DNA from 4 places in the Rahnella sp. BCC 1045 genome. Region 3 is predicted to be linked to each of the others. Evidence: predicted binding sites of a transcription regulator. Region 3 holds the regulator's gene; each other region holds the start of a gene.
What was found. Region 3 encodes CRP, which controls carbon source genes, mostly activating them, when cyclic AMP is high. Its sites were predicted from a motif close to ATGTGANNNNNNTCACAT; they were not measured.
Positions count from the first base shown of each region.

Region 1 (7,566 bases), on a different contig from region 3:
ACCTGCGGGCGGCATGCCTGTGGTACTCGGCGCGGGCTGGCCGGGCGTGCTGTTGCACGAAGCGGTCGGGCATGGTCTGGAGGGCGATTTCAACCGTCGCGGAACGTCAGTCTTCAGTGGCCAGATGGGTAAACTTGTGGCTTCTGAGCTGTGCACGGTTGTTGATGACGGCACAATGCCAGGCCTGCGCGGCTCGCTGGCCATCGATGATGAAGGCGTGCCGGGGCAATACAACGTGCTTATCGAAAACGGCGTGCTGAAAGGCTACATGCAGGACAAACTGAACGCGCGTCTGATGGGCGTTGCGCCAACCGGTAATGGCCGTCGCGAATCCTATGCGCACCTGCCAATGCCGCGTATGACCAATACCTACATGCTGGCCGGGAAATCAACGCCGGAAGATATTATCAGCAGCGTGGAATACGGCTTGTATGCACCGAATTTCGGCGGCGGTCAGGTCGACATTACCTCCGGTAAATTCGTGTTCTCCACCTCTGAAGCCTATCTGATTGAAAAAGGCCGCATCACCAAACCGGTGAAAGGCGCCACGCTGATTGGCTCCGGGATCGAAGCGATGCAGCAGATTTCCATGGTGGGCAACGATCTGGCCATCGATAAAGGCGTGGGCGTGTGCGGTAAAGAAGGTCAAAGCCTTCCGGTCGGTGTCGGTCAGCCAACCCTTAAGCTGGATAATCTGACGGTGGGCGGTACGGCGTAACCTCAGTTTTTTCAGCGATTAGCCTCCCTTTGCGGGAGGCTATTTATTTCCTGCCTAATTCCACTGCGTCACTTTCTTACCCTGCCGGTAACCCTGATACACCTTACTCACCCGTTTGAAATAATCCGTCAGATAATCAATGCAGACCTGCACTTTCAGCGGGAGTTTGTCTTTTTCCGTGTACAGCGCGTACACCGGGCGCGGATCGGACTGGTAGCTTCTGAAAAGGATCTCCACGTCACCGGCGTTAATCTCCTCAATCACCCACATCAGCGGGACATACGCAATGCCAACACCCGCTTTCAGCCAGCGGATCATGGTCTGCGAATCGTTGGTGACGAAACGCCCTTGTGGCGTGATGCGCGTCGAAATGCCTTCCGGTGCGATCAGCTCAAATTCACTGTCGGGACGCACGCTGTATTCCAGCCACGAGAAATTCACCATATCGGCAGGTTTTTCCGGCGTACCGTGCTGCGCCAGATAGCTGCGTGCCGCACACACCACCATCGGCATGGACCCTAATCGGGTGCAAAACAGGCTGGAATCCTGCAACGCACCGACGCGGATCACGACATCCAGCCCGTCGGCGATTAAATCGGGCGCGGGAATGCCGGTGACCAGATTCACCGTCAGGCCGGGATATTCGCCGAGCATTTCGGCGGTCATGGCAGCAAGAACATTTTGTGCCATTGTCGATGAGCTGCCGATGCGCAAAGTGCCGGTCGGCGTGTTATTGAAGGCATACAACTGTTCATGCACTTCACGCACGTCATGCAGCATTTTCCGGCATCCCTGATAGTAAAGCTTCCCGGCTTCTGTCAGGCCGATGCTGCGGGTGCTGCGGTTTAGTAATTTGATTTGTAAGTCATTTTCCAGCTTTGAAATGGTCTGGCTGATGGCGGAAACGCTCATGTCGAGGCGTCGTGCGGCGGCGGTAAAAGAACCGCTTTCCACGACCTGAGCGAATATCGACATGCGTTTTAATCGATCCATTGTTAACTCTGGCTTAAAAGTGATTTAGATCACAGAACGTTGATTACTTGATAATAAGCACGCTAATATACTCGTCCGGGCGATAAAACTCAGGTTTCTGATTTCCTGAATCAATGCTTACCTTCGCACACTTCCCTGGCAACCCCACAGTTTCATTGAGCACTTCCCAGTGAATTATTTATCTCCGGGGACGCGTGGCATTGCCTAAAATAATGAATAATGCGTGCGCGGGACGAGCAGATCTGCCCGCCGTCACTGCTGCTGGTAATAATGTAAGGAATTTTTGATGAGTTTGCTTCCGGTAATGGTGATTTTCGGATTGTCGTTTCCACCGGTATTTTTTGAAATACTGCTGGCGCTGGTGGTGTTTTTCCTGCTCCGGCGGATATTACAACCGACTGGTATTTATGACTTTGTCTGGCATCCGGCTTTGTTTAACACAGCATTATATTGCTGTCTTTTTTACCTGATTTCCCGCTTGTTCGTCTGAGGCCGTTGTGAAAAATTTCTCTATAAAAATAATACGTTATGCAATTACGCTGATTCTTGTCGTTCTGGCTGTCATCGCAATCTTCAGAGCCTGGGCGTTCTATACGGAATCTCCGTGGACCCGTGATGCCAAATTTACCGCTGACGTTGTGTCGATTGCGCCGGATGTGACCGGTTTAATCACTGACGTGCCGGTGATTGATAATCAGCTGGTGACCAAAGGTCAGGTGCTGTTCAAAATTGACCAGCCGCGTTATCAGCAGGCGCTGGACGAAGCGAGTGCTGACGTCGCTTATTATCAGGCGCTGGCCGCCGAGAAAAAACGCGAAGCCGGACGCCGTGTGAAACTGGGCGTTCAGGCAATGTCGCAGGAAGAAATTGATCAGGCGAACAACGTACTGCAAACCGCGCAGCATCAGCTGGCGAAAGCGCAGGCCGCGCGCGATCTGGCGGTACTGGATTTAGAGCGTACCGTGGTTGTCGCACCGGCTGATGGCTGGGTCACCAACCTCACGGTTCATCCCGGCAACTACATTAACCGGGGGTCGACCGCCGTGGCGCTGGTGAAGAAAAACTCTTTCTACATTCTGGCGTATCTGGAAGAAACTAAATTGCCGGGCCTGAAAAAAGGTGACCGTGCGGAAATTACTCCGCTGGGCAGTAACCGCATTATGCACGGCACGGTAGACAGCGTCGCTGCTGCGGTCACCAACAGCTCATCTTCGGCGGCGACCAATGGTCTGGCGACTATCGACAGCAACCTGGAATGGGTGCGCCTTGCGCAGCGCGTGCCGGTGAAAATCGTGCTCGACGATAAAGACCAGCAGCATCCGTACCCGGCGGGGACGACGGCCACCGTCGTAATCACCGGCAGTCATGATCGTAAACGAGATGAAGGTTCTCCGTTCCTTCGTCTCCTGCATCGCCTGAGAGAGTTTGGATAAGGCCGGAAAGATGAATAGCGTACTTATCCCGCGCATACGTTTTGCCTGCAAGCTGACGTTCGCGATCCTCGGCGCGCTGGTTCTCGGATTTTATCTGCAACTCGAGACCCCGCGCTGGTCGGCCATGACCGCCGCCATTGTGACCTCCGGCCCTGCGCTGGTGGCGGGCGGCGAACCTTTTGCCGGTGCTATTCGTCACCGTGGTTTCCTGCGCGTTATCGGGACGTTTATCGGCTGTATCGCGGCGCTGGTGATTGTTATCGCCACCGCCCGCGCGCCGGTCGTGATGCTGCTTTTATGCTGTATATGGGCGGGCATCTGCACCTGGTGGTCTTCACTGGTGCGCATTGAAAACTCCTATGCGCTGGGGCTGGCGGGTTATACCGCGCTGATTATCGTGGTGACTTCCGCCAGCGCACCGTTACAGACACCGCAGTTTGCCGTTGAGCGTTGCAGCGAAATCGTGATCGGTATTTGCTGCGCCATCGTGGCTGACCTGCTGTTTTCTCCGCGTTCCATCAAAAAAGATATCGACCGCGCCGTCAGTCAGCTGATGTTGGATCAGTTTGCGCTGATGCGGATTTGCGTGAATGTCGGCTCTAAAGAAGATATCGACAAATCCTGGAATAATCTGGTCAAAAGCACCACAGCGCTAAACGGTATGCGCGGCAGCCTGATGATGGAATCATCGCGCTGGCAGCGTTGCAATCAGCGTCTGAAGGCGCTGCACAGCACCTCGCTGAGCATGATTACCCAGGCCTGTGAAACCTACCTGATTATGCAGGACACGCCGGAAAGGCTTTCTCCCGAGCTGAAAGCGTTATTTGCTGAACCGGCAGAAACCGTTGCGGATGTTCACCGTCGCCTGAAACAGCTGCGCCAGATTATTACCGGCATGCACAGCGATAACGTACTGGTGACGCTCAGCGCCTGGGCCGGGGCAGGGACCCGTGCGCTGTTGCTGATGAAAGGTGTTCAGACCAACAGCAGCATCAGCAGCATTGAAAGCGGTGTGCTGGAAGGCGAAGTGGTAGTGCGTCCGGTGTCTGCAGAACGGCATCATGCGCTGATCAACGGCCTGCGTACCTTTACTGCGACGGCGATTGGCTGCCTGATGTGGTTGTGGACCGGCTGGACGTCGGCCAGTGGCTGCGTGATTATTATCGCCGTGGTGACCTCGCTGGCGATGCGCACGCCGAACCCGAAAGGCATGGCGATGGATTTTATCGTCGGTATGTTACTGGCGATCCCGGTTGGCTCGATGATGTTTATGCTGATCATGCCTTCGACGCAGCAAAGTCTGTTCCTGCTGTGTCTGATGCTGGGGATTTTCACCTTCTTTATCGGGATCGAAGTCACCAAACGCCGTCTCGGAATGCTCGGTCTGCTGGCGGGCACCATCAATATTCTGGTGCTCAGTAACCCGATGAAATTTAACGTAACGTCGTTTCTCGATAACGCGCTGGGGCAGGCAATCGGGACAGTCATTGCGATGGCTGTGTTGCTGATTATTCGCGATAAGTCCCGCGATAAAACGGGGCGCACATTGCTGAACCGCTTTATGAGCAGTGCAGTATCGGCGCTGACCACCAAGGCGTACCGTCGTCGTGAAAACCACCTTCCGGCGCTTTATCATCAGCTCAATCAGCTGCTGGTCATGTTCCCAAATGACATCGGTAAATACCGCCTGGCGCTGATGCTGATTATCGCTCACCAGCGCATGAAACTCGCCGAAGTGCCGGTGAATGATGAGCTGTCAGCGTTCCATAAGAAAATCCGCAACACGGCAGATCACGTGGTTTCTGCGTCGGGCGAAGGCAAGCGGACTTACTACTACCAGCGTCTGCTCAAGGAGCTGGCTGAGTATCAGCAGAAGCTGGTCGATTACGATGCACCACTGAAAGTGACCGAGCCAGTGCGGCGCCTGACCGAAATGCTACATCGTTATCAGCATTCATTTGTGGCGTAATTGTCTGCAAAAAACATAAGGCCGGTGTTTAACTACACCGGCCTTTTTTATTGTCGTGCTCCGCGCATTATTTCATGAACGCTTCGCGGTCGGCGGCGGTAATCTGACGTATTACCCGACAGGGAACGCCAGCTGCCACCACACCGGCGGGAATGGACTTTGTCACCACGCTGCCCGCGCCAATCACGCTGTTACGGCCAATAGTCACGCCCGGATTCACCATTACACCCGTGCCCAGCCAGACGTTATCTTCAATGACAATCGGCAGGGAGAATTGCTGTCCGGTTGCGCGGATTTCAGGGTCGATCGGGTGACCGGCTGTCGCCAGCGTCACGTTTGGCGCGAACATCACGTTATCGCCAATCGTCACCGTGGCGTCATCCACCACCGTGAGATTGAAGTTGGCGTAGAAGTTCTTGCCGATATGAATATGCGTGCCGTACGCGACGCGCAGCGGCGGCTCGATCCAGCCGTTTTCGCCGATGCTGCCCATCATGTCTTTCAGCAACCGCTGGCGTTTGTCTTCTTCAGACGGGCGGGTCAGATTGTAATCGTACACCCGCTCTTTTCCGGCGCGGCGCTCTTCAGGCAGTCCTTCGCCCATGTCGGTATAAAGCTCGCCAATGTTCATTTTTTCGCGTGTCGACATACTTTCGTCCTTTTTTAAAATGAGTCAGATTGCAGACAGTTTACGGAGTGCCACACGGGCTGTGAACGTATGACATTCAACTTTGCGAGCTGTGTCTCTCAGTGCTGTCTGACAGACGCTTTCTTCTCAGCCGCTATACTTAACGCAATCCCGTGCGTTAAACAGCACAAATCAGGAGGATCCCTAATGTCTGCCCATTCTCAAAAACTGTCCGCGCATCCTTTATTCAAGACCGGCTATTTTGTCGGCGGCGAATGGCATGAAGCCAAAAACACCTTCGATGTCCTGAATCCGGCGAGCGGCGATGTGGTGGCTAAAGTGGCCAAGGCCGGTAAAGCCGAGGCCGAAGCCGCCGTCAAAGCCGCCAGCGATGCTTTCCCCGCATGGCGGAAAACGACTGCAAAAGCCCGTTCGGAGATTTTGCACCGCTGGTATGAACTGATGCTGGAAAACAAACAGTTTCTCGGCGAGCTGATGGTGGCTGAACAAGGCAAACCGCTGAAAGAGGCGCTGGGCGAAGTCGATTACGCCGCCAGCTATCTGCAATGGTTTAGCGAAGAAGCCAAACGCGCCAACGGTGAAATCATTCCGCCGGCCAAATCCGGTTCCCGGATCCTCGCTACGCGCGAACCGGTCGGCGTTGTCGCGGCCATCACGCCGTGGAACTTCCCGCTGGCAATGCTGACCCGCAAACTCGGTCCGGCGCTGGCCGCAGGCTGTACCGGCCTTATCAAACCGGCAAATAATACGCCGCTTTCCGCTTTTGCGTTGTTGCAGCTGGCGAAAGACGCGGGCGTGCCGGATGGCGTCATCAACGGCGTGGCGGGCGATACGCAGGCTATCAGCGGCGTGATTATGGCCAGCGATAAAGTAAGAAAAGTGTCCTTTACCGGTTCTACTGAAGTCGGGAAAACGCTGGTTCGCAACAGCGCCGACACCATGAAAAAAGTGTCAATGGAGCTGGGGGGTAACGCGCCGTATATCGTGTTCGACGACGCTGATATTGAGGCCGCCGTGAAAGGGGCCATCACCTGCAAATTCCGTAACACCGGACAGGTCTGCGTGTGCATCAACCGCATCTACGTTCAGGACGGCGTTTACGAAGCGTTCACCTCGCGCCTGGTCGAAGAAGTGCGCAAGCTGAAAGTCGGTAACGGCATGGATGAAGGCGTGATAGTCGGCCCGCTGATTGACATCAAAGGGCTGGAGAAAGTGGAGGAACATGTTAAAGACGCGCTGGAGAAGGGCGCGAAACTGATGGAAGGCGGGCAGCGACATAAGCTGGGCGGTAACTTCTTCCAGCCGACGGTGATTATCAATGCAACCGACGACATGAAAGTCGCGCGCGAAGAAACCTTTGGTCCGCTGGCAGCCTGTTTCCGTTTCAAAACGGAAGAGGAAGTGATTAAGCGCGCCAATGATACGCCGTTCGGACTGGCCGCGTATTTCTACAGTCAGAATCTGCAACGTATTTTCCGCGTCGCCGATGCAATTGAAAGCGGCATGATCGGCATTAACGAATGTGCTATTTCTAATGAGGCCGCGCCGTTTGGCGGGGTAAAAGAGTCCGGTCTGGGGCGCGAGGGCTCCGTGCTGGGGCTGGAAGAGTATTTGCAGGTGAAAACATTACATTTGGGAAATCTATAAGTCCGCTTTCCCGAAACTCTGTTTTGAGAAACAATATTCAGCAACCGACGGTTTTTCGCATTATAAAAGGGACGTCAATGAAGGCATTCAACGGGCTGCGTTCGCGCACTTTTTCTCGCAATCTGATCATGGCCATCGCCGTCATTCTCGGGCTGGC
Region 1 covers NZ_JAFMOZ010000145.1:128,014-135,579, forward strand. Annotated here, with positions in the region: gene tldD (metalloprotease TldD) at 1-718, shown strand, start outside; gene aaeR (HTH-type transcriptional activator AaeR) at 773-1,711, opposite strand; gene aaeX (p-hydroxybenzoic acid efflux pump operon protein AaeX) at 1,998-2,201, shown strand; gene aaeA (p-hydroxybenzoic acid efflux pump subunit AaeA) at 2,209-3,144, shown strand; gene aaeB (p-hydroxybenzoic acid efflux pump subunit AaeB) at 3,155-5,113, shown strand; gene J1782_RS25845 (maltose acetyltransferase domain-containing protein) at 5,181-5,762, opposite strand; gene J1782_RS25850 (NAD-dependent succinate-semialdehyde dehydrogenase) at 5,949-7,409, shown strand; gene J1782_RS25855 (ribonuclease domain-containing protein) at 7,487-7,566, shown strand, end outside.
Region 1: the regulator CRP is predicted to act here: its motif matches at 1,729-1,746, upstream of aaeR (HTH-type transcriptional activator AaeR).

Region 2 (7,566 bases), on a different contig from region 3:
CCGCCCAGCCCAGCGCGCCCAGCCCTTTGCCGAAGAAGGCGAACGCCATAATCCCGACAACCATCCATTCGGTGTCAACATAGTTACAGACAATCATCGACATCGACAGCAGCATGCCGATGACGATCGGCGCTTTACGTGAAAGCGTCAGGTTGTTGGTTCTGCGCATCAGCCAGTCGGATATAATCCCGCCCAACACGCCGCCGAGGAAGCCGCAAATGGCCGGAACCGACGCCACCATGCCCGCTTTAAGAATGGACATTCCGCGTGCCTGAACCAGATAAACAGGGAACCAGGTGATGAAGAAGTAGGTCAGCGCATTGATGCAATACTGGCCGATATAGATGCCGATCATCATGCGCGATTTCATTAACTGTTTGAGCTGTGAGGCTTTCTCGCCTTTGACTTTCGCCTTTTTAGTGACTTTCTGATCCATATTGATCAGCGCACCACCGGCTTCCATGTAGTCGAGTTCGGCCTGATTGACGCCCGGATGATCTTTCGGATCGTGGATCACTTTCAGCCAGATGAAGCTCAGGATGATCCCCAGCCCACCCATGAAGAAGAAAACATGTGACCAGCCTACGGCCTGTGTCAGCCAGCCCATAATCGGGGCAAAAATCACGGTAGCGAAATACTGTGCGGAGTTAAAAATCGAAACCGCTGTTCCACGTTCCTGCGCCGGGAACCATGCCGCAACAATCCGGCTGTTGCCCGGGAAAGAAGGCGCTTCAGCCAGCCCGACCAGGAAACGTAATACGAAGAGGGAAACTACGATGCCGAAGCCGCTGAATATATCTACAAACCCTTGCAGCAACGTGAATAATGACCAGATGAAAATACTGTAGAAGTAAACTTTTTTGGAGCCGAATTTATCCAGTAACCAGCCACCGGGTATTTGTCCGATAACATAGGCCCAGGAAAATGCCGAAAATATATAACCCATCCCGACAGAATCGAGACCGATATCTTTCGCCATTGCCGACCCGGCAATAGATAACGTTGCGCGGTCGCCGTAATTAAATGATGTGACGATAAATAACATCACCACGATCCAGTAGCGCGCATTAGTTCTTTTTTTCACGGCACTGGCTGATGAAACGATTGTTTCCATGATGTTCTCCGGAATTGAGAGTGATGCAAATACCCCAAGGTATAAGTCATTCCAGCCAGCCACAGAACTGTAGGGTTCAGAGAGGAAGGAAGAATGCCAGTATAAGAACAACCGGAAACCAACTCATTAGGCAAAGTGACAAGCATGGAAAGCGCTTTGCATTTATCTTGAGGCGAATGCCCAGTACCATGCGAGTCAGTTCACGAAAAGAGAATGGCTTGTGATTGACGTCACGTTTAATTAAATACGGCAATTTCGTCCTGAAAATATCCGATAAAGAAATACTTTCAGGACGTACAGATTAATTAAACCTGATCGTTATCTAATTGAAGTGCCACATACAACAACAGACGATCGTCAAAATTCCCCAGATCCAAACCGGTTAATTCCGAAATACGGTTTAATCGATATTCCAGCGTATTACGGTGAATATAAAGTGCCTTAGACGTTGCCGTTGGTTGCACATTATTATGGAACCACGACGCCAGTGTACGGCGCAGTAATCCGTTGCCGTCGGTGGCCTTCAGACGCGCCAGCGGCCGCACCAGTTCATCGGCCTGCCAGCCGCCGCGTAGGCTGTCGAGCAGCACCGGCAAAATCAGATCCTGATAAAAGTAGCAACGCTGTTCGGGCATACGCTGTTTGCCGACGGTCATGGTGGTTCGCGCGGTGCGATACGATCGGGCAATACTGCCGGGACCGCTGAAGAAGTTGCCGAGGGAAATACGGACGCGCAGACGACCTGTTTCGGTCATGCGCGACAACAGATGATCGATTCGCTGCCGGTGACCGTCCGGATCCCAGCGATCGTAGCTGTTCAGCGCTGGTTTCAGCACCACCATTTCGGTGAGCGAAACAATCGCGATCAGGTTATCGCGCTCCGGCGTGGTCAGTAAGGTTTGCAGCTGTTGCAGCTCCGCCATCGCGGAATCCACGCCGAGCTGACCGCTGTCGACTTCAACCACCGCCGCCACGCGCGGGCGGTTCAGGTCAATGCCCAGACGCTGCGCCCATTCCATTAATGCCGGAGAAAGTTCATCCACGCGGATCAGGTTCAGCACCAGTTCTTCGCGCAAACGGCTGTCCTGTGCGAGCATATGTAACAAACGCGCCTGCTCAAGCATCATTTCGGCGGTCATACAAACCAGCTCGCCGTACTGACGCAGCTGTGACGGATTGCCGGTCAGTCCAATCACGCCGACAATCTGGCCATCTATGCGCAGCGGCAGATTGATACCCGGACGCACTCCGTGCAAATGCCGTGCAACACCTTCATCGATATCGACAATACGCTCCTGCGAAATGGACAACAGCGCACCTTCGTGCAATTCGCCAAGACGCTGATCGTCGCCGCTACCGATTATTCTTCCCCGTCCATCCATGACATTCACATTACTATCAATGATTTGCATTGTTCGGGCAACAATCTGTTGCGCCAGCTTTGCATCGAGATGATACGCTGACATGATCCCCTGCCTTGCCTGTTTTATCGTTGTCAGACCAGCATACCCAGCGGCTTACTCCGACACATTATGCAAATGCCCAAAGAGCGAAAGCACCTATTGAAGTTGCGGGTAAGGTCACATTTTTAAGCAAATGCCCAAGAAAATTCAGGCGCGGATCGGGAGAAAAATGCATAAAAAAAGGCACGCCGTAGCGTGCCTTGTGAGGTCTGCCTGCGGATTATTGCGCCAGCAGGTAGATTGAAGAGTCACCACGCTGAATATCCAGCGCCAGTACAGACGGCTTGGTATCCAGAATTTTACGCAGCTCGCCTAAGTTAGCGACTTTCTGCTGGTTCACGCCCAGGATCACGTCGCCTTTTTTCAGGCCAATGTTCGCGGCTTTTGAACCCGGTTTCACTTCGTCAACTTTCACGCCTTTCTGGTCGCCCGCGGTGCCATTGCTCAGCTCAGCACCTTCAATGCCGGTGAAAATGTTGCCGGATTCAACTTTAGGCGTTTGCGTACTTTGCTCAATCGTTACGTCAACATTCATCGGTTTCCCTTCGCGCAGCAGACCCAGCGTCACTTTGGTGCCGATTGGCATGGTGCCGATATCCGCACGGAACGACGCGAAGCTGCTGATTGGCTTGCCGTTCATGCTCAGGATAACGTCGCCCGCTTTGATGCCCGCTTTTTCTGCGGCAGATTTCGGCATGACCTGACTGATGAACGCGCCACGCTGTGCGTCCACTTTCATCGCTTTCGCCAGCTCGGAGTTCAGCTCGGTGCCCATGATGCCCAGTTCACCACGTTTCACCTGGCCGAATTCGATCATCTGTTTGGACAGGTTTTTCACCATGTTACTTGGGATCGCAAAACCGATACCGATATTGCCGCCGTCCGGTGCCAGGATCGCCGTGTTCAGACCAATCAGTTCACCGTTCAGATTCACCAACGCGCCGCCGGAGTTACCGCGGTTGATCGCCGCATCCGTCTGGATGAAGTTTTCATAGTTTTCGATGTTCAGGCCAGAACGTCCGAGCGCAGACACGATACCGGATGTCACGGTTTCGCCCAGACCATACGGGTTACCGATCGCCACGGTGTAGTCACCCACGCGCAGCTGCTCGGAATCGGCGATTTTAATCGCGGTCAGGTTTTTGGCGTTTTGCAGCTGAATAACCGCGATGTCAGAACGTGGATCTTTACCGATCACTTTCGCATCGAACTTACGGCCATCGTTCAGCTGTACGCTGATTTTTGTCGCGTTATCAACAACGTGGTTGTTGGTCACAACATAACCTTTATCCGCATCAATAATCACACCGGAACCCAGCGCACGGAAATCTTCTTTCTGTTCAGGAGCGGGTTGTCCGTCCTGACCGCCGCCCTGGCAAACCGGGGAGCCCTGGAACGGCGAACCGTCCTGGCACAGCGGAGAGTTCTGACCAAAGAATTGCTGGAACTGCTGGCCCATGCGTGGTGTTTTCACCGGCGCGCTGCCTTCCACGTTCACACTCACTACGGACGGCATGACTTTTTCAAGCATCGGTGCCAGGCTTGGCAGCTGTGTGGTGCTCGAAGATGCGGTTTCGGCAGCCAGAGCAGACGAAACAGGGGCCATTGCCATACCAACACTTAACGCTAAAGCGCTGAGGAATAAAGTCGATTTTTTCATTTTTCAGGATCTCTTAAAATTATTGTGGCAACCAAAATAGTCGCGTTGCTTGGTAGTCGTGATACTGAGATGGTATTAATAGCGTGAAGTTCATCAGGGTCATACTGACAATGGTAAAAAAGTATTGTCATTATTTACAAATGGCGCTTTTTCGGACAGTTTCGTAAAGAAAATAAAAGACGTTAAAATCTGTCTTTTTAAAACAAATTACTCCGCCGCCATCAGACGTCGATATTCGTCGTACGCATAAAGGTCTGTCATGCCGCTGATATAATCCTGAATCATTCTCGCCCGGTAATAGAACTCCTGCGCGGAAAATTCCGAAACGCCTGCGCCTTCGAGCGCCACGACGGCATTGTTATACGCCAGACGGTGTTTGGCAGAAATCTTATGCAACAGACGGGTTTCTATAGGATATTTCCTGTGCGTATCCTCCTCAACCAGCTGGCTAAAATCAGACAATGGCATATCCAGCAACGGGCTGTAAATATCCAGTAATCCGCTGATCACCCGATAGCCTTGTAATTCCAGCTCCTCGACTTCAGGATGGTTGAATACCTGTTTGAATGCGACGGATTTATAAATTTCTAACAAACGGTTCGCCTGGCTGTCGTCTTCGAGCAGCGCGTGATTAAAGGTTCCCTGATAAACATCTTCTATATTATCAATGAATCTGCGCGCTGCATGAGGCACCAGCTGTTTAACCGTCTGAACGCGAAGTTCCATAAAGAAATAATCCACCGGATTACGGAATGTTTTCGCTTTATCCATTTTTTCATAGGCGGTGCGAACCACTTTATCGAAGATGTCATTCTTCTCAATGTCGCCCCATTCACGCATCAGATATTTATAGAGTTCTTCGACGCTGAAAATATTTTTCTCAACCGCATCTTCCAGATCGGCGATGCAGTAAGAAATATCGTCCGCCGCTTCCATAATGTAGGTCAGCGGGAAACGGTTGAACTCCCCTAATCCGAGTTCGCTACGCAGCTCTTTGATGAACGTTTCTTCGGCCAGATAAAAACCGGGCTTTTTCATCAGATAATCGTGCGAAGGCAGGCGGTTCATTGAGTACGCCGGACGGGTATATTTCAGGATGCAGGCGGTCTGGCTGTAGGTCAGATTGAGTTTGAGCAACGTAAATACCAGGCGAATGGCCTGCGCGTTGCCTTCAAAATTACTGAGGTCATAACGAATTTTACTGCGCAACTGATTCAGCTCCGCCTCGTCCGGCGTCAGCCGCAAACAGGCCACCAGACAGGAATCGGTTTCCGGCGGCGTTTCGCCACAGCTTTCGATATCCATGCGCTTTTTGAACCAGTTATTAATTGCCGACTCGCCGAAATGCCCGAAAGGCGGATTGCCGATGTCGTGCATCAGGCAGGCCATTTCAACTACGCTTTCGAACGGATCGGTCACGTCGTCCAGCCCGTAAACCTCGAGCTTGCCCTGACGGCGCAGGCGGTGCAGGATTTCTTTCGCAATGTGGCGGCCCACCTGCTGAACTTCGAGGGAATGCGTCAGGCGGCTGCGGACGGCGGCATTTTTCTCCAGCGGGAAGACTTGTGTTTTTTGTTGCAGACGGCGGATGGCGGCAGAATTGATAATACGTCCCCGGTCGCTCTCAAACTGCCGGACGACATCATATGCATCCCGCGCCTCAATCGGGGCGCTAAACGGGCGCTGAAAATTGAATTTCGCTTTAAAATCGATCCCGGACATGATTTCCCACCTTTTCAGCCACTCACGCGCCCGGCCAGCCCGCGTTTTGCGTAACAAAACCCACGGCCCAAACGCATTATCTCTTCCCTTTAGCCATGATAGACTATCGCACATTGTTTTCGTTATTAAACCGTCAATTCCGCACCTGCTGCGGTTCATTTCACCCCAATCTGCGAGTATTTATATGAAAGTAGGCATTATTGGCGCAATGGAGCAGGAAGTGACCCTGCTGCGCGACAAAATCATCAACCGTCAGACTATCGAGCGTGCTGGCTGCGAAATCTACACCGGTCAGCTGAACGGTGTGGACGTCGCGCTGCTGAAATCAGGCATCGGTAAAGTGTCTGCGGCGATGGGTACGACGCTGCTGCTGGAACATTGCCGCCCGGATGTGGTGATCAATACCGGTTCTGCCGGTGGTCTGGCGAAAACGCTGAAAGTCGGCGATATCGTGGTTTCCGATGAAGTTCGCTACCACGACGCGGATGTGACCGCATTTGGTTATGAACCGGGTCAGATGGCGGGTTGCCCGGCAGCTTTCGTGGCAGCCCCTTTCCTGATCGAACTGGCTGAAACCTGTATCCGCGAGCTGGACCTGAACGCCGTGCGCGGTCTGGTGTGCAGCGGTGACGCATTCATCAACGGTGCCGCGCCTCTGGCCCGCATTCGTGCCACCTTCCCGAACGTCGCTGCCGTGGAAATGGAAGCTGCCGCAGTTGGCCATGTTTGCCATCTTTTCGACACGCCTTTCGTGGTTGTGCGTGCCATTTCTGACGTCGCAGACACCGAATCTCACCTGAGCTTTGAAGAGTTCCTGGTGGTTGCTGCACAGCAATCCACGCTGATGGTTGATGCCATGCTGAAAGCACTGGCGGCTTCCGAAGAGTGATGATGCGCCGGTTCTGTCTTTTGCTGATTTGCCTGTCGCTGCCCCTGATGGCGACAGCGGCACCGGCGCAGCGGGTGATCAGCCTCGCGCCTAATCTGACAGAACTGGCGTTTGCTGCGGGCATGGGCGATCAGTTGGTCGGAGTTAGTGCTTACTCCGACTTCCCGCCGCAGGCCAGCAAGCTTGAGCAGGTTGCGAACTGGCAGGGAATCAATGTCGAGCGCATTGTGACGCTAAAACCGGATCTGGTGCTCGCCTGGCGCGGCGGTAATCCGCAGCGTCCGCTTGATCAGCTCACGTCTCTGGGCATCAGGGTCATTTATCTCGATCCGCAGAATGCGCAAGATGTGGCAAAGGCGCTGGAACAGCTGGCAGCCTACAGCCCGGAGCCTGCAAAAGCTCAGCAGGCAGCCCGTGATTTTCGTCAGCAATGGCAGGCGCTGAAGCAAAAATATCACCGCGAAAAGCCGGTGCCGGCATTTATCCAGTTCGGCACTCAGCCGCTGTTTACCGCCTCATCCGCAACAATGCAAAGTGAAGTGCTGGAAGTGTGTGGCGCAAAAAACGTTTTCGCCGACAGCCGTGTTCCGTGGCCTCAGGTCAGCCGGGAGCAGGTTTTAAGCCGTCAGCCGCAGGTTATTGTTATATCGGGAGGAAAATCGCAAAAAGCCATCATTGAAGGCTACTGGCATTCCCTGCTCAATGCGCAGGTTATCGC
Region 2 covers NZ_JAFMOZ010000110.1:10,495-18,060, reverse strand. Annotated here, with positions in the region: gene J1782_RS06550 (MFS transporter) at 1-1,114, opposite strand, end outside; gene J1782_RS06545 (CdaR family transcriptional regulator) at 1,420-2,580, opposite strand; gene degP (serine endoprotease DegP) at 2,798-4,237, opposite strand; gene dgt (dGTPase) at 4,445-5,959, opposite strand; gene mtnN (5'-methylthioadenosine/S-adenosylhomocysteine nucleosidase) at 6,144-6,848, shown strand; gene btuF (vitamin B12 ABC transporter substrate-binding protein BtuF) at 6,848-7,566, shown strand, end outside.
Region 2: the regulator CRP is predicted to act here: its motif matches at 2,683-2,700, upstream of J1782_RS06545 (CdaR family transcriptional regulator).

Region 3 (7,566 bases):
TGGCAGAACGGCTGGCGCACTATTACACCGGCCTGAACCTGTTGCATCCATTCCGGGAAGGTAACGGGCGCGCGCTGAGAATATTCATCGAGCAGCTGGTTATCCACGCCGGTTATGACATTGAGTGGGCCAAAGTCGGGCGTGAGCGCTGGCTGGCCGCCAACAAAACGGCGGTTTTTGGCGATGAAACAGACCTGGTGGCGATTTTTAATCAGGTGATCAGTGAAATCGATGAGGCACATTGACCGGCGCACCTTGATCGACAAAAAGGCTGAAGCCTGCGGTTAAAAATGCGTAGAATTACCCGGTAAATTTTTCGACTTTACCGGGATTGACCATGCTGCTGCTGATCGACAACTACGACTCGTTTACCTACAACCTCTACCAATATTTTTGCGAGCTGGGGGCAAAAGTCAGCGTGGTGCGTAACGATCAACTGACGATTGCGGATATCGAACAGCTTTCCCCGTCACATCTGGTGATTTCGCCCGGCCCGTGTACGCCCGATCAGGCGGGAATTTCCCTGCAAGCCATCACCCATTTTGCCGGTAAACTGCCGGTTCTCGGCGTCTGCCTCGGGCATCAGGCAATGGCGCAGGCATTCGGCGCAAAGATTGTCCGCGCCCGCCAGGCCATTCATGGCAAAACTTCTCCCATCTGCCATACCGGCAACAGCGTTTTTACCGGGCTGAATAATCCGCTGACGGTGACGCGCTACCATTCCCTGGTGATTGCGCCCGAAACGCTGCCCGATTGCTTTGACGTCACCGCGTGGACTGAGCGCGAAGGCCAGCGCGACGAAATTATGGGCATCATGCACAAAACCTTACCGCTGCATGGCGTTCAGTTTCATCCGGAAAGCATTCTGAGTGAACAGGGGCATCAGCTTCTGGATAATTTCCTTAAAATCTAATCAGTTAATCTTGCTGATAAAATTACTTACCCATCAGGTGTGATTTCTGTTTGCCTGTGCGTGATTTTTTATGCATATTTTGTGATTATATTTTCATATTACTTCAGTAAGGGAAAACGGTTATGGCAGAAAAATCAGCGGTAGATCGGGGTACGTTCGACAAAGTGATTTTGCCGGTTTATTCACCTGCGAAATTCATTCCGGTGAAGGGCAAAGGCAGCCGCGTGTGGGACCAGCAGGGCACCGAATACGTTGATTTCGCTGGCGGTATCGCGGTTACGGCGCTCGGACATTGTCATCCGGCACTGGTTAAAGCCTTGCATGAACAGGGTGAAACTCTGTGGCATGTCAGTAACGTATTTACCAACGAACCCGCTCTGCGACTGGCTCAGAAGTTGATCGACGCCACTTTTGCCGACCGCGTATTTTTTGCCAACTCCGGCGCTGAAGCTAATGAGGCCGCATTCAAACTTGCGCGCTATTATGCTTCCCACCGCCACAGCCCGTACAAAAGTAAGATCATCGCTTTCCATAACGCTTTCCATGGCCGCACGTTGTTTACTGTTTCAGTCGGCGGACAGCCGAAATATTCCGACGGCTTCGGCCCGAAACCTGCTGACATCGTACATGTGCCCTTCAACGATCTGGACGCGGTAAAAGCGGTGATCGACGATCATACCTGCGCAATTGTGGTCGAACCCGTTCAGGGCGAAGGCGGGGTGACACCGGCCACCAAAGAATTCCTGCAAGGGCTGCGTGAACTTTGCGACAAACATCAGGCACTGCTGGTGCTCGATGAAGTGCAAAGCGGTATGGGGCGTAGCGGTAAGTTGTTCAGCTACATGCATTACGGCGTGACGCCGGACATTCTGACCACCGCCAAAGCGCTGGGCGGCGGTTTCCCTGTCAGCGCCATGCTGGCAACGGAAGACGTTGCATCGGTGATGGAACCGGGCAAACATGGCACCACCTACGGCGGTAACCCGCTGGCCTGTGCCGTCGCCGAAGCCGCACTGGATATTATCAATACGCCAGACGTGCTGGCCGGTATCAATGAACGCCGCGAGAAATTCATCAGCGCGCTGGATGCCATCAACCAGAAATATTCTGTCTTCAGCGAATTCCGCGGGCAGGGGTTGCTGATTGGCGCCGAGCTGTCGGATGCCTTCAAAAACCGCGCCGGAGAGTTTCATGCCGCCGCCGCTGAGTTCGGGTTGATGATGCTGGTGGCGGGCCCGAATGTGATCCGGTTTGCACCATCACTGGTTATCGACTTCGCGGATATTGAAGAAGGGATGGGGCGCTTTGAGAAAGCTGTGGCAAAAGTTACAGGCTGACTGCTCCCCCCTTGCGAAGGGGAGATCGACGTTTTACTTCTATCCTGCAATGGCTGAAAGGTTTTACTTTTGCTCCTTCCCCTTTCACGAGGGGAAGGCTGGGATGGGGTGTTGGTTTGAGGGCAACTCAGACAATTAAGCCGACCTTAATACCCCCCCCCTCCCTTTTGCAGGGGGAGGGAGTTATAAATCACGCCCGCCGCGTTAACCAGATCCCATGATGTGGTCTCTGCTTCCACGCCAGTGACGAAATAGTATGCATCACACTCAGATGCGATATCACCCTCCGCAGGTGGCGTTCCATTTCGGTCAGCGGCATATCCGGATGCAGCTCCGGCGCATTAAACAAGGTGTTCTCACCACCGGGCCCGTCGTAAAGCAACCGCTGCTGACAGCTTTGCAGCGCGATTTCGCAGGTCTGCAAATACTCCGTCGCCAGTTTCTCCGGCAGCATGTAGTGCTCGCGGGCGAGAATAGTCATCGCATTGATGTGCTCGACAATAAACTGACTGTGCGTCACCCACAGACGCATATCCGCCAGATAATGCGAGTTAAAGCCCGGTTCCTGCATTGCCTGATTCAGTGAGGTGAACAGTTTATTATGCGCCTGATTGACCTGCATTCGGGTGTAAGCGAGTTTCGCGGCATCCGGATTTTCCTCAAGCAGCAACCGGATTGCGTTCTGATAGGTTTCCAGCGCCTGATGCGCATTCTGGCGCAGCAAACCGCTTTGCCATTGCGGCCACAACCAGATGGTGCCGCCGAAAGCCAGCGCACAGCCGATCAGCGTATCTATCAGCCGTGGTACGAGAAAATGTACGCCATTCATCGCCAGCAGTTGCAGGGTATACACGGCTGTCACTGTCATACCTACCATTGCCAGCCCGTAGTTTTTGCGTAAAACCGTGTAGGACAACAAAGTAATCAGCAGCATGCAGAGCAACGTGGTGCTTTCGGGTAATTCCAGCTTCAGCAATCCGGATGCAATCAGTAATCCGGCCAGCGTCCCCAGCGCACGGTGCTGGATACGTACGCGCGTGGCGTTATAGCCGTTCTGGCTGACCAGCATGATGGTCAGCAAAATCCAGTAGGGCTTGGGCAGATTGAAAAACAGACCAAGGCTGCTGCCAATCGCCAGGATGATGCCAAGCCGGGCAGCATTGCGCAGCGCGACCGATTTAAAGGAAAGATAACTTTTCAACGCCGGCCAGAAAGGTAAGCGGGGCTGAGTGTTCATCAGATCGCGTCGGTACAGCGGACGTTGTGTCCGCAATAAACGCGCAATGCGGCTGAAATGGTAATAGCAAAATTGACCGACCGGATTCTCCGGATTGCGCGCGGCTATTTTCTCCAGCGCGGCCAGTTCGTTGGCCATCGTAAATCGCCCGGATAAACGGTGATAAAGAATGTCATCAGCGATGACCCGCAGACGGGCGGAGATCACCTGCGCATTACGTCGTATAACCGCTTCGGCGTGGCTTTCTTCCACCAGCTTTTGCACTTCTTCCGGCTGATGCAGGCTCACCGTGATGTGTTCCTGCAAATCGAGTGCGACCTGAAAACGCTGGAACAGTCGCTTATGGTGATGATGATGTCCGTGTTGCGGCAGCATGTGCAGTTGCTGATAAAGCAGGGCAATCAGATCGATAACCTGTTGCTGACGCGCCAGCAGTGGCGGTAGCGCGGTTTCAGGATCGGTGTGTTGCGTCAGCAGGCTGTATTTCGCCTCGAAGTAATCTGCCAGTTGCAGATAGAGCTGGCTGAGGGTTTCGCGCATCGGTTGTTCTTTTGAAATACGAAACCACGCCCAGTTAAAGATACCGTACCAGGCGGTGCCTGCGGCGAACAGCGCCGGAGCTTGCCACATCGGGCGCAGACCCACCATGCTCAGCGTGAAGATGGTCGCCACCAGCGCACCGGGCAACAGACGCGCATGCAGCGGGCTGATTTCACCGGTCACGCCCAGCAGTAACGCCAGCGAGAACATGATGAGCGGCAGGGGAATGTGCCAGCTTTCCAGCATCACTTGCAGCAGAATGCTGCTCAGGGCAAAAAGCGTGCCGCCGACCATCAGACGTTTGAAAAAGCGTTTGTGTGGCGTATCCAGACCCGCGACATTGCAGCAGGCCGGGCACAGGGAAAACAGCAGACCCATTTGCAGATTGCCAAAAAGCCAGCAAATGCCAACAGGCAGGCACAACACCAGCGTCTGGCGCAGCGCGTAGTTAACTTCGGGATGATAGAACAGTCTTCGCCATAGCGTCATGCGTAAAGCTTAGCCCATAAAAAAGGCGCGACAGTTAGCTGTCGCGCCAATTTCTGAGGGATTAACGTGTGCCGTAAACGACAATCGTTTTACCGTGTGCGGAGATCAGGCTTTGATCTTCCAGCATTTTGAGAATACGTCCGACTGTTTCACGTGAACAACCGACGATTTGGCCGATTTCCTGACGGGTTATCTTGATTTGCATCCCGTCCGGATGGGTCATTGCATCAGGCTGTTTAGCCAGATTAAGCAAAGTTTGCGCGATACGGCCTGTTACGTCGAGGAAGGCAAGGTTGCCGACTTTCTCTGACGTCACTTGCAGACGGTTTGCCATCTGCGCGGAAAGACGCATCAGAATATCCGGGTTTACCTGAATCAGCTGGCGGAATTTTTTATAAGAAATTTCAGCCACTTCGCAGGCAGTTTTAGCACGCACCCAGGCACTGCGTTCCTGCCCTTCTTCGAAGAGTCCCAGCTCGCCGATGAAGTCACCTTGGTTAAGGTATGACAGTATCATTTCTTTGCCTTCTTCATCTTTAATCAGGACGGCAACCGACCCTTTCACGATGTAGTACAGCGTTTCGGCTTTTTCACCTTGGTGAATCAGCGTACTTTTAGAAGGATACTTATGTATATGACAGTGAGACAGGAACCATTCGAGAGTCGGGTCTGTTTGTGGCTTGCCGAGAACCATTTGCTATTATCCTCTGTTGTTATCGCTGCCCAAAATCACAGGGCTCAGAGTTCCCTGTACGGCACTTACTTTAAAAAGCGCCCTTTCAGCATATAACTCCCCAGAAATGCTGCAAGCGGATGTCGGAGTGAAACAGCCTGATTATTGCTGTTAACACCGTGGGTTCTGTTCTTAAACCGCAAAAACCGTCACCGCAATTTACTGGAAAGTATGTTTCGGCTTTGTTTGTAACACAGGTTTGCAATGCTGTCTTCTGTTGTCTCGCTTCAGCATGATGGCGATCGGGTTACGTTGCCAGTTTTTGGGTGAAAGGGTAGTCTGAGGGGAAAATTTGACGAATTTATCCACCGGGAGAAGAGCACATGCACGCACGCGTAAAATGGGTAGAAGGGCTGACGTTTTTAGGTGAGTCAGCGTCGGGGCATCAGATCACAATGGATGGTAATGCGGGCGACAAAGCCCCGAGCCCGATGGAAATGTTGCTGATGTCGGCGGGCGGTTGCAGCGCGATTGATGTGGTATCTATTTTGCAAAAAGGCCGCAACGACGTGCGTGACTGCGAAGTGAAACTGACGTCTCAGCGCCGCGAAGAAGCACCGCGTCTGTTCACGCACATCAACCTGCATTTCATCGTCACCGGCAAAGACCTGACGGATAAAATTGTGGAACGCGCAGTCAGCCTGTCTGCGGAAAAATATTGCTCCGTTTCCCTGATGCTGGGCAAAGCCGCGACAATCACCCACAGTTTTGAAGTAGTGAACGCCGAATAAGTCACGACCAGTGATACGACTGGCACTGACTTCGCAGTAAATCCAGAAATCGCCGCGCGGCAAACGTCAGCGGCGATTTCTGCGAATAGAGCACGCAATATTCAGCTTCCGGCAGCGTATCGATATTGAGCAGGCAAAGCCTGTCCTGTAAGCCGAACGGCGCGCGCATGGCCTTCGCCACAATCGTCAGATAATCCGACTGCAACACCATATTCAGCCCGCACACTACCGAATCCGTTCTTACCGGCGTTTCCCCGGCTGGTGCGTTAAAGCCGTTCATCGAAAGCTGAATCTGCTGGTAGTAACCCATATCCGTTTCCGGCAACACCCAGCGCGCGCACTGCAATTCGTCGAGCGTGGTGGCATCTGCCAGCGGATGCCCTTGCCGCGCAATCACGCCAAAAGGGGCGCTAAACAGCGGCTCACGCACCAAATCCTCCAGCGGAAAACCCGGCCCGGCGGTCCCGACAGCAAAATCGAGTTTCCCTTCACGCAGCGCCGGTAACAGCGTCGAAAGCTGGCCTTCTTTAATCAGCAGTTTGGACTGGGGAAATTGCGTTTTGAACGCTTCACTGAGGGCCGGAAATACCGTCAGCGCCAGCAGTGATGAAAACCCGATAGCCACCGAACCCTGCGAATACTGATTAATCTGCCGGATCTCATCCGCCGCACGTTCAAGTTCTTCGAGAATAAACTGCATGCGCTGCGCAAAGGCACGGCCGGTTTCCGTCAGCGCCATGCCCTGATTGCCGCGCACGATAAGCTGAGTTTCAAGCGTTTGTTCCAGTTCCCGCAAGGTTCTGCTGACCGCGGGCTGCGACTGATTCATCGCCCGCGCCGCGCCGCGAATACTGCCGCTGCGGATAACCTGCTGGAAAACCTTGAGTTGCTGCAATTTCGGTAAATAACGCATGTCGCCTCGCTTGAAAGCCCTATCAGTAAAAAGCATCACCCGCCCAAAAATTGCATCTTATGGCAAACCTGTAAAGCTGATAGCTTCAGATTTGGAATAAATAATGCGTTGTTATTCAGTTGATTACGTGATGCATGTCGCATTTTACTTTTCGCCCGACAGTGAGAACTTCTGACGCGGTGATAACAAAAAGGGATATCCGCTATGAAAAGTCGTTCCCTGATGATCTTCCTGCTGTTCGTCGGTTATGCGGTGGTTTATATCGACAAAACGGTGATGGGGTTCGCGCTGCTGCCGATTGAGCGCGAATTTAACCTGCAACCAGAGCAGCTGGGTTACATCACCGGCATTTTCTTCCTGGCCTATTCGCTGTTTCAGATCCCCGCTGGCTGGCTGAATGACCGCTTCGGCTACAAAAAAGTACTTGGTATCTCGCTGTTTTTGCTCGGCGGGTTCGCGCTCTGCTTCGGTTTGCTGGGATTCGGCCTCGGTTTGCTGGTGACGTTTCGCTTTCTCTCCGGCGTCGGACATTCCGGTTATCCGTGTTCCTGCGCCAAAGCGGTGGTCTCGAATTTTGATGTCGGGCAGCGCACTTTCGCGCAGTCCGTATTGCTGTCATCCGCCGGTCTGGCGATGACAGCCGGGCCGCTGATTGCGGTGTACGCACTCGATA
Region 3 covers NZ_JAFMOZ010000138.1:54,439-62,004, reverse strand. Annotated here, with positions in the region: gene J1782_RS19745 (putative adenosine monophosphate-protein transferase Fic) at 1-245, shown strand, start outside; gene J1782_RS19740 (aminodeoxychorismate synthase component II) at 338-913, shown strand; gene J1782_RS19735 (aspartate aminotransferase family protein) at 1,036-2,250, shown strand; gene J1782_RS19730 (YccS/YhfK family putative transporter) at 2,441-4,516, opposite strand; gene crp (cAMP-activated global transcriptional regulator CRP) at 4,578-5,210, opposite strand; gene J1782_RS19720 (OsmC family protein) at 5,573-5,980, shown strand; gene J1782_RS19715 (LysR substrate-binding domain-containing protein) at 5,982-6,893, opposite strand; gene J1782_RS19710 (MFS transporter) at 7,098-7,566, shown strand, end outside.

Region 4 (7,566 bases), on a different contig from region 3:
CCACCAGCTGGAATCTGACATCGTCACCATCGATTACCGCGTCCGCGGTTTTACCCGTGACGTGAACGGCGTGAAACACTACATCGACCATTCCATCAATTCGATTCAGAACTTTATGTCGCAGGACATGAAAGGGTTGTACAAGATGATGGACGTCAACGTGTATCAGGAAAATATCTTCCATACCAAGATGTTACTGAAAGAATTCGATCTCAAGCATTATCTGTTTAATGCAAATCCGGAAGAACTGACTGGGCAGGAACGCAAGGAAATCACCGATTTGCTGTACAAAGAAATGCAGGAAATCTACTACGGCCGGAATCTCCCTGCCGTCTGATCGGCACATAAAAGAAAAGGCCGGGCATCGCGGGATGTCCGGCCTTTTTTTATCGTGAATTCTCAGCTGGTTTCAGGCCAGAGTCAGCGTAAATGGCTGTTCTACCAGCAATTGTGTGATTTCTGAGTTCAGACCTTTATCGGTGATAATGTCAGTCATCCCGGCCAGCGGCGTGACACAAAAAAGCGAGTACGCACCATATTTACTGCTGTCAGCCAGCAACACCCTGCGGCGCGCATTAATGGCAAGATCCTGCTTGAGCCCGGCTTTTTCTTCTGTCGGCGTGGTGATGCCTTTATCCAAACTCCACGAGTTACAACTGATAAACGCGATATCCGGATAGACGCTGCGCAGCAACCGGCGGCCATGCTCGCCGACGCATGACTGACTGCTGTCGTCGATACGTCCGCCAATAATGGTCACTTCGATTTGTTTAAATTCCGATAAAAACAGCGCGATACGCAAATCGGCTGTAATGACCCGCAGAGGCAAATGGGTCAGATTGCGCGCCAGTTCAAGCATCGTGGTGCCTGCATCGAGAACGACGGCATCGCCCGGTTTTACCATAGCAGCAGCGACTTCGGCGATGGCCTGTTTTTCCTGCAGGCTGCGTTGAAGTTTTTCATTGGTCGTCGGCTGGCTGGGAATAAAGCGGTTGAGCGTCACACCGCCGTGGCTGCGGCTGATGACACCCTGCTCGTCCAGTTTGATCAGATCCCGGCGAATGGTCGCCGGGGAGGCCGCAATAGCGGCAACCAGTTGTTCAACGGTGACCAGATTATGGCTTTTCAGATAATCCATAATCTGATCGAGGCGGCTTTGTCCGGTCAACGTGATTCCTTTTTTCCCTGCGCCGCTGGCGCAGAATTACGCCAGTTGTACGGCTAACTGAATGGAGATCGCCATGCTCTCAGACTTGGCTTTTCCTGTCCACGCAATATCAAATGCGGTGCCGTGGTCTGCCGACGTACGAATGAAAGGCAGGCCCGCCGTAATGTTCACGCCGTCATAGAATCCCATCAGTTTCAGCGGAATATGTCCCTGATCGTGATACATCGCCACCACCATGTCATACATCCCTTCGTAGGTTTGCAGGAACACGGTATCCGGCGGACAAGGCCCGGCAACATTAATGCCTTTAGCTTTCATTTTTTCCACAGACGGCCCGACAATCCTGATTTCTTCATCGCCGAACAATCCGTTCTCACCGGCATGCGGATTCACACCCGCCACCGCGATACGCGGGTTTTCGTAACCGACGCGACGCAGGAAGGTATCTGCCATCTGAATAACAGTTTCCACGCGCCCGGCGTTAAGCGTATCGAGGAACTTGCGCAGGGCAATGTGCGTGGTGACATGAATGACTTTCAGCTTGTCGGTGTAAAGCACCATCGCGTAATCGCGGCTGCCCGTTAGTTTCGCCAGCAATTCCGTATGACCCGGATAAATATGCCCGGCAGAATGCATCGCTTCTTTATTAAGAGGAGCGGTAGCGATGGCCTGAACGTGTCCGGCCATCGCCAGTTCGGTGGCGCGTTTCACACAGCGATAGGCCAGATCACCCGCTTCTTTCTGCACTTTTCCCGGTACCAGCGTCTGCGGATCCGCCAGTGGTTCGTCAATCACGTTGATGACGCCCGGCGCGAAATGTGCCTGCGAAACGTCATCGATAATGCGTAATTCAGCGGCTGGCGTGATCCCGAGAGCGAGGATCCGGCGGAAAGTCGCCGCGCATCCGACAACTACCGCAGGCGTACCGGACAACTCACCTTCAGCTAACGCTTTAATGATAATTTCAGGGCCAATACCGGCAGGATCACCCATGGTTACTGCAATAATTTTAGTCACTCAATTTCTCCTCAATAAAGCGTAAAACTTCAAATAGCGTATTTTCAGTGCCGAACCCACCCGCTTTGGTCATAACTGGCAAACGGTTAAGCGGGCTGTCGAGTAAAAATCCCCAGGGAACACAGCCTGCAATCTGTCCTTTGATTTCAAATCCTTTCGCACCCAGCGCCCGGGCAACGGCCAGCGCAATATCTCCGCCGGACAGATATAGTCCGCCCGGTTTCGTCTCCGGTTGCTGTAAAACGTTCTGAATCAGTTGCCCGAGAAAGGCGGCAATGCGCCCGCCCATTTGCGGGCGGCTGATGTGATTTTGCTGGCAAAACTTGGCAACGGAATGCCGCTGCTCTTCACTCTGGCGGGTACGGATAAAACAATGTTTGCCCTCTGCGATGGCGTGGCGAATTTCAGCAGAAAGCGTCGTCAGCAGCCGGTCTGAATCCGCAGAGAAGAGCCGGAGAACATCAAGATCAATCAGTGAAACGGGGCGGTGTTGTTGTACAAAAGTAATCTGCTGCGCCGCGATTTCACTCATTGAGCCGACAACCGCCAGCAGCGGTGCGGCTGTGCGTTCAGTGATATTCTCAGGCGAGGTTTGCGGCGTCAGGCAATGTTGCGCCAGCGCATGGCTCAGGCCGGAAGCACCGACCAGCAGCGGTCTGAATGGCAAACTTTCTGCGGCATGAATAATCAGATTCAGATCTTCTGCGGACTGGCTGTCGGCCACGACAATGCGAACACCCGAGGCCGTCAGCGCGAAAAGCTGTGCCTGAAAATCCCCCGAACGCAGCACCTCAAGGCTGATGTGATGCTGGCGCAGCGACGTTTGTTCAGCCAGACGTGCGCCGACGCTGGCCGTGCTGACCGGCGTTTTCGGGTCTGTGGCGAATTCAGTTTCCGTCAGTAAGCGGCCATTCACGTAGCAAAGCCCGTCTTTTATCACTCGCCCGAGTTCGGGTACGGCGGGCGCGATAATCGCCAGCGGGCAATCGAGTGCCATCAGCACAGCTTCGGTTTCTGCCCCCAGATTCCCGCGCAGCGTAGAGTCGATTTTCTTGAAGACCCATCCTTTCTCAGTGGAAACCGGTGACCCGGCCAGCACAGCCTGCGTGACTTTTTCCGCGGCATCCTCTGCACTCATAGCCCGGCTGTCAGTGCTGTAAATCAGTGCATGACCGGTGCCCACTTTTACCACGCTGCCAGTGACATCAAACTGCACACATACCGACATTCCCTGCGCCACCAGCGCCACGCCAGTATCATTCGCGCCGGTAAAGTCGTCGGCAATCACCAGCAGCCCGGCGGATTTCTGAAGTGCTGTATGAGTTACGGTTTTGGCCATCGTGGCTCCGTGATGAATGAGGTCGGGTTAATCTTGCTGGTTATGATTATATTCAATCATGATTGATTATATGTGAGCAAGTTCAAATTATTCAACTTCAATTTCGCCTATAAATTGCCCTGACGATGTGAGGAGTATCGACCTTTGATGATTGAACTCACTCTTACTAAAGACTCAGACGGCAGGAAAAAGGCATGAATATAGACAGCACGATCATCAGCGGTTATCAGTCATTACAGGACATCGGCTACTTGCTGGCCGGAAAACGTCAGGTTTTACTGGTCAGCGACAAAAACATTATTGGCCTGCCGCCGGTGCAATCGCTGATAGGCCAGCTGGATAACGCAGGCTGCGAGGTGAGCATTATTGATAGTGTGCCGCCGGAACCGAACCAGCATGACGTCGCCGCTATCCTGAAAACACTGCATCAGCCGCAGGTCGATCTGGTGATTGGCGTCGGCGGCGGAAGCGTACTGGACGTCGCAAAGCTGCTTTCGATTCTGTGCGCCGGAGATGAAACCGTCACGCTCGACAGTCTGCTGGCGGGCGAAAAACCGCAACACCGTACGACGTCGTTACTGATCCCAACCACTGCAGGCACCGGCTCAGAATCCACACCAAACGCGATTCTGGCGATCCCCGAAAAGGAAACCAAAATAGGCATTATCACGCCGGTCATGCTGCCCGATTATGTTGCGCTGGTGCCTGAACTGGCCACCAGCATGCCCGCGCGCATCGCGGCGTCTACCGGCATCGATGCGCTGTGCCATCTGTTCGAATGCTTCACGTCGGACATTGCTAACCCGGTCAGTGATAACTTCGCGCTGGTCGGCATGAAGAAGCTGTTTGCCAGCCTCGAAACGGCCGTTGCCGAACCGGAAAATCTGCAGGCGCGGCTGAATATGCTGTGGGCGTCATATTACGGCGGCGCATCGATTGCCCATGCGGGCACCCATCTGGTTCACGCTATGTCCTATCCGCTCGGCGGCAAATATCACATTCCTCACGGGGTAGCGAATGCCATTCTGCTCGCACCTTGTATGGCTTTTGTCAGGCCTTCAGCCGTGAATAAATTTGCGCAGGCCTATGACTTAATTCCAGATGCCGACCGGACATTACGTGAAGAAGAAAAATCCCATGCGCTGGTGGAATATTTTGACGCGCTGGTTCATCGCCTGGATTTGCCGGTCAAATTAAGCCAGCTGAATATCACACCTGACGACATTCCTTATTTGTCGCAGGGGGCAATAGAGGTACAACGTTTAATTAAAAATGTACCGATGCCGGTCAGCAAAAATCAAATAGCGGAAATTTACCGCAGCATTCGTTAACCCCTTATTTCATATCCGATTACAACGACGTAAAGAGAATAAAATGAATAATATTACCGGAGTCTATACCGCCATTGTGACGCCGTTCTCCGCCAGGGGAGAACTCGACGGTGACGCATTGCGCCAGCAGGTAAAACGCCAAAAACAGGCAGGAAATAATATTTTCTGTAACGGCACTAACGGCGAATTCTTTATGCTCAGCGGGCAGGAAAAAATTCAAGTCACAGAGATTTGTCTCGAAGCCGCGGGCGATGACACGGGCGTGATGTCGCATGTCGGCGAGATTTCTACCCGCGACACCATTCGTCTGGGACAACAGATTGAGAAACTCGGCGTGCGTGCCGTGTCGGTGATTACGCCGTGGTTTGCGGCGTTACGCCCACAGGAGTTGATTGCGCATTTCCGCGCCGTCGCCGATGCGCTGACGGTGCCGGTGTATCTCTACAACATTCCGGCAAGAACCGGTAATACGCTGACGCCAGACGTAGTCCGCGTACTAGCCGATCATCCTAATATCAAAGGGATTAAAGACAGTGCCGGTTCGTACGAGAGCCTGCACGGTTTCCACGAAGTCAGCCAGCAGTTTGCTGATTTTGACGTGCTGACCGGGCCGGATTCACTGATTTATCGCGGTTTCACCGAAGGCAGCGCCGGCTGCATTTCCGGTATCGCCAATATCATCCCCGCACAGGTAAACGCTGTTTACCACCATCTGCAGGAAAACCAGCCTGCCGCCGCCGAAGCGGTTCAGGCAGACATCAATAAGATCCGCACCGATTTATACAGCATTGCGTTTTCACCGGCCGTGGTTAAAAAAGCCGTGAATATGCTCGGGTTTACCGTGGGTGAAAGCCGGTATCCGGTGGAATTCACGCAGGACGATACACAGAAGATCCTGACCGTCATAAAAGAATTTAATTTGCGCGGCTAAACGCGCCTTACCTAACGAATCTACCGATCTCCTGCGCATGAAAGTGCGCAGGCAGGGTCCCCTACGCGCTGTGTGAGGAAAAAATGAAAGAATTTAGCTCATCAGATACGTTAATTATTATTGGCATTGTGCTCGCCTACATCCTGTTCACCACCTGGCTGACCTACCGGTTGCGCAGTAAAACCAGCGGCGATTTCATGGAAGGTTCGCGCGCAATGCCTGCGTTTATTGTCGGCGTGCTGCTGATGTCGGAATACATCGGTGCCAAATCCACCATCGGAACGGCGCAGGCGGCTTTCGAAGGCGGTTTTGCAGCGTCCTGGTCGATTTTGGGTGCCGCCATCGGCTTCCCGATTTTTGGTCTGTTGCTGGTCAAACGCATTTATAACACCGGAAAAATCACGATTTCGGGCGCAATTGCTGAGAAGTACGGCAACACGACCAAGAACATCATTTCAATCATCATGATTTACGCCCTGCTGCTGGTTAACGTCGGGAACTACGTGAGCGGTGCAGCGGCCATTTCTACCGTACTGAAAGTGAATCTGCCGGTGGCAGCCTTTATCACCGCCGTCGTCAGTACGTTCTACTTTGCGTTCGGCGGCATGAAAGGTATGGCGTGGGTGACGATGCTGCACAGCGCTATCAAGTACATCGGCGTGCTGGTGATTTTAGGCATCGCCTTGCACATGACCGGTGGCGTGATGCCGATGGTCAAAGAGATGCCAGATTTCTACTGGACGTGGGACGGCAGCATTGGCGCCAGCACCATCTTCGCCTGGCTGATTGGCACCATCGGTTCTATTTTCTGTACACAGTTCGTCATTCAGGCCATCTCTTCCACCAAAAGCGCGGAGTCAGCCAAGCGTGCTACCTGGGTCGCGTTCTTCTTCTGCGTACCGATTGCGCTGGCGATTGGCATGATAGGCGTGGCGGCTAAATTCCTGCACCCCGACATGAACAGCCTGTATGCACTGCCGGTCTTTATTCAGGACATGAATCCGTGGCTGGCAGGTCTGGTGACCACGTCGCTGGTGGCTTCGATATTCGTCAGCGTCAGTACTGTTGCGCTGGCCATCGCCTCGCTGATTGTGAAGGATTTCTACGTGCCTTACCGCAATCCAACGCCTGAGCGTGAATTCAAAATGACGCGCTGGTTGTCGCTGCTGATTGGTTTCCTGCCACTGATTTTCGTACTGCTGGTACCGGAAGTGCTGAAACTTTCCTTCTTCACCCGCGCAATCCGCCTCTCGATTTCCGTGGTTGCGGTCATGGCTTTCTACCTGCCGTTCTTCAAAAGCGCGCGCGGTGCGAATGCCGGCCTGATCGGTGCCTGCGTCGTGACCTCCGTATGGTATGTACTCGGCGATCCTTTTGGTATCAACAACATGTACATTGCGCTGATCACGCCGGCCATCATTATGGTGATTGACCGTTTGATCCCGCAGCGAGCCGTTAAAAGTAAAAATGCACAAATTATTCAAAAGTCTGGAGCTTAAAGATGACCACTGAAACGTTAACCGTCGAACGCAGCGGAAAAGTCCACATCCCGGAAAACGACGCCGCACGTCGGGACGCCATGTTGCCGTCTGATTGCCCGCAAAATCATGCCGCCAATCTGCTGCCTTTGCCCGACGGCAGCCTGCTGTGTACGTGGTTTGCCGGAACTCAGGAAGGGATCGCGGACATCTCGATTTATCTTTCACGCCTGGAAAAAGGTGCGCAAGTCTGGAGCCAGCCAGTAAAACTCTCTGAAGATGCCAGCCGTTCCGAACAGAAT
Region 4 covers NZ_JAFMOZ010000095.1:23,110-30,675, forward strand. Annotated here, with positions in the region: gene speD (adenosylmethionine decarboxylase) at 1-337, shown strand, start outside; gene J1782_RS03640 (DeoR/GlpR family DNA-binding transcription regulator) at 410-1,168, opposite strand; gene J1782_RS03645 (D-threonate 4-phosphate dehydrogenase) at 1,205-2,185, opposite strand; gene J1782_RS03650 (four-carbon acid sugar kinase family protein) at 2,178-3,524, opposite strand; gene J1782_RS03655 (iron-containing alcohol dehydrogenase) at 3,719-4,855, shown strand; gene J1782_RS03660 (dihydrodipicolinate synthase family protein) at 4,899-5,786, shown strand; gene J1782_RS03665 (sodium:solute symporter family protein) at 5,870-7,285, shown strand; gene J1782_RS03670 (exo-alpha-sialidase) at 7,288-7,566, shown strand, end outside.
Region 4: the regulator CRP is predicted to act here: its motif matches at 3,595-3,612, upstream of J1782_RS03655 (iron-containing alcohol dehydrogenase).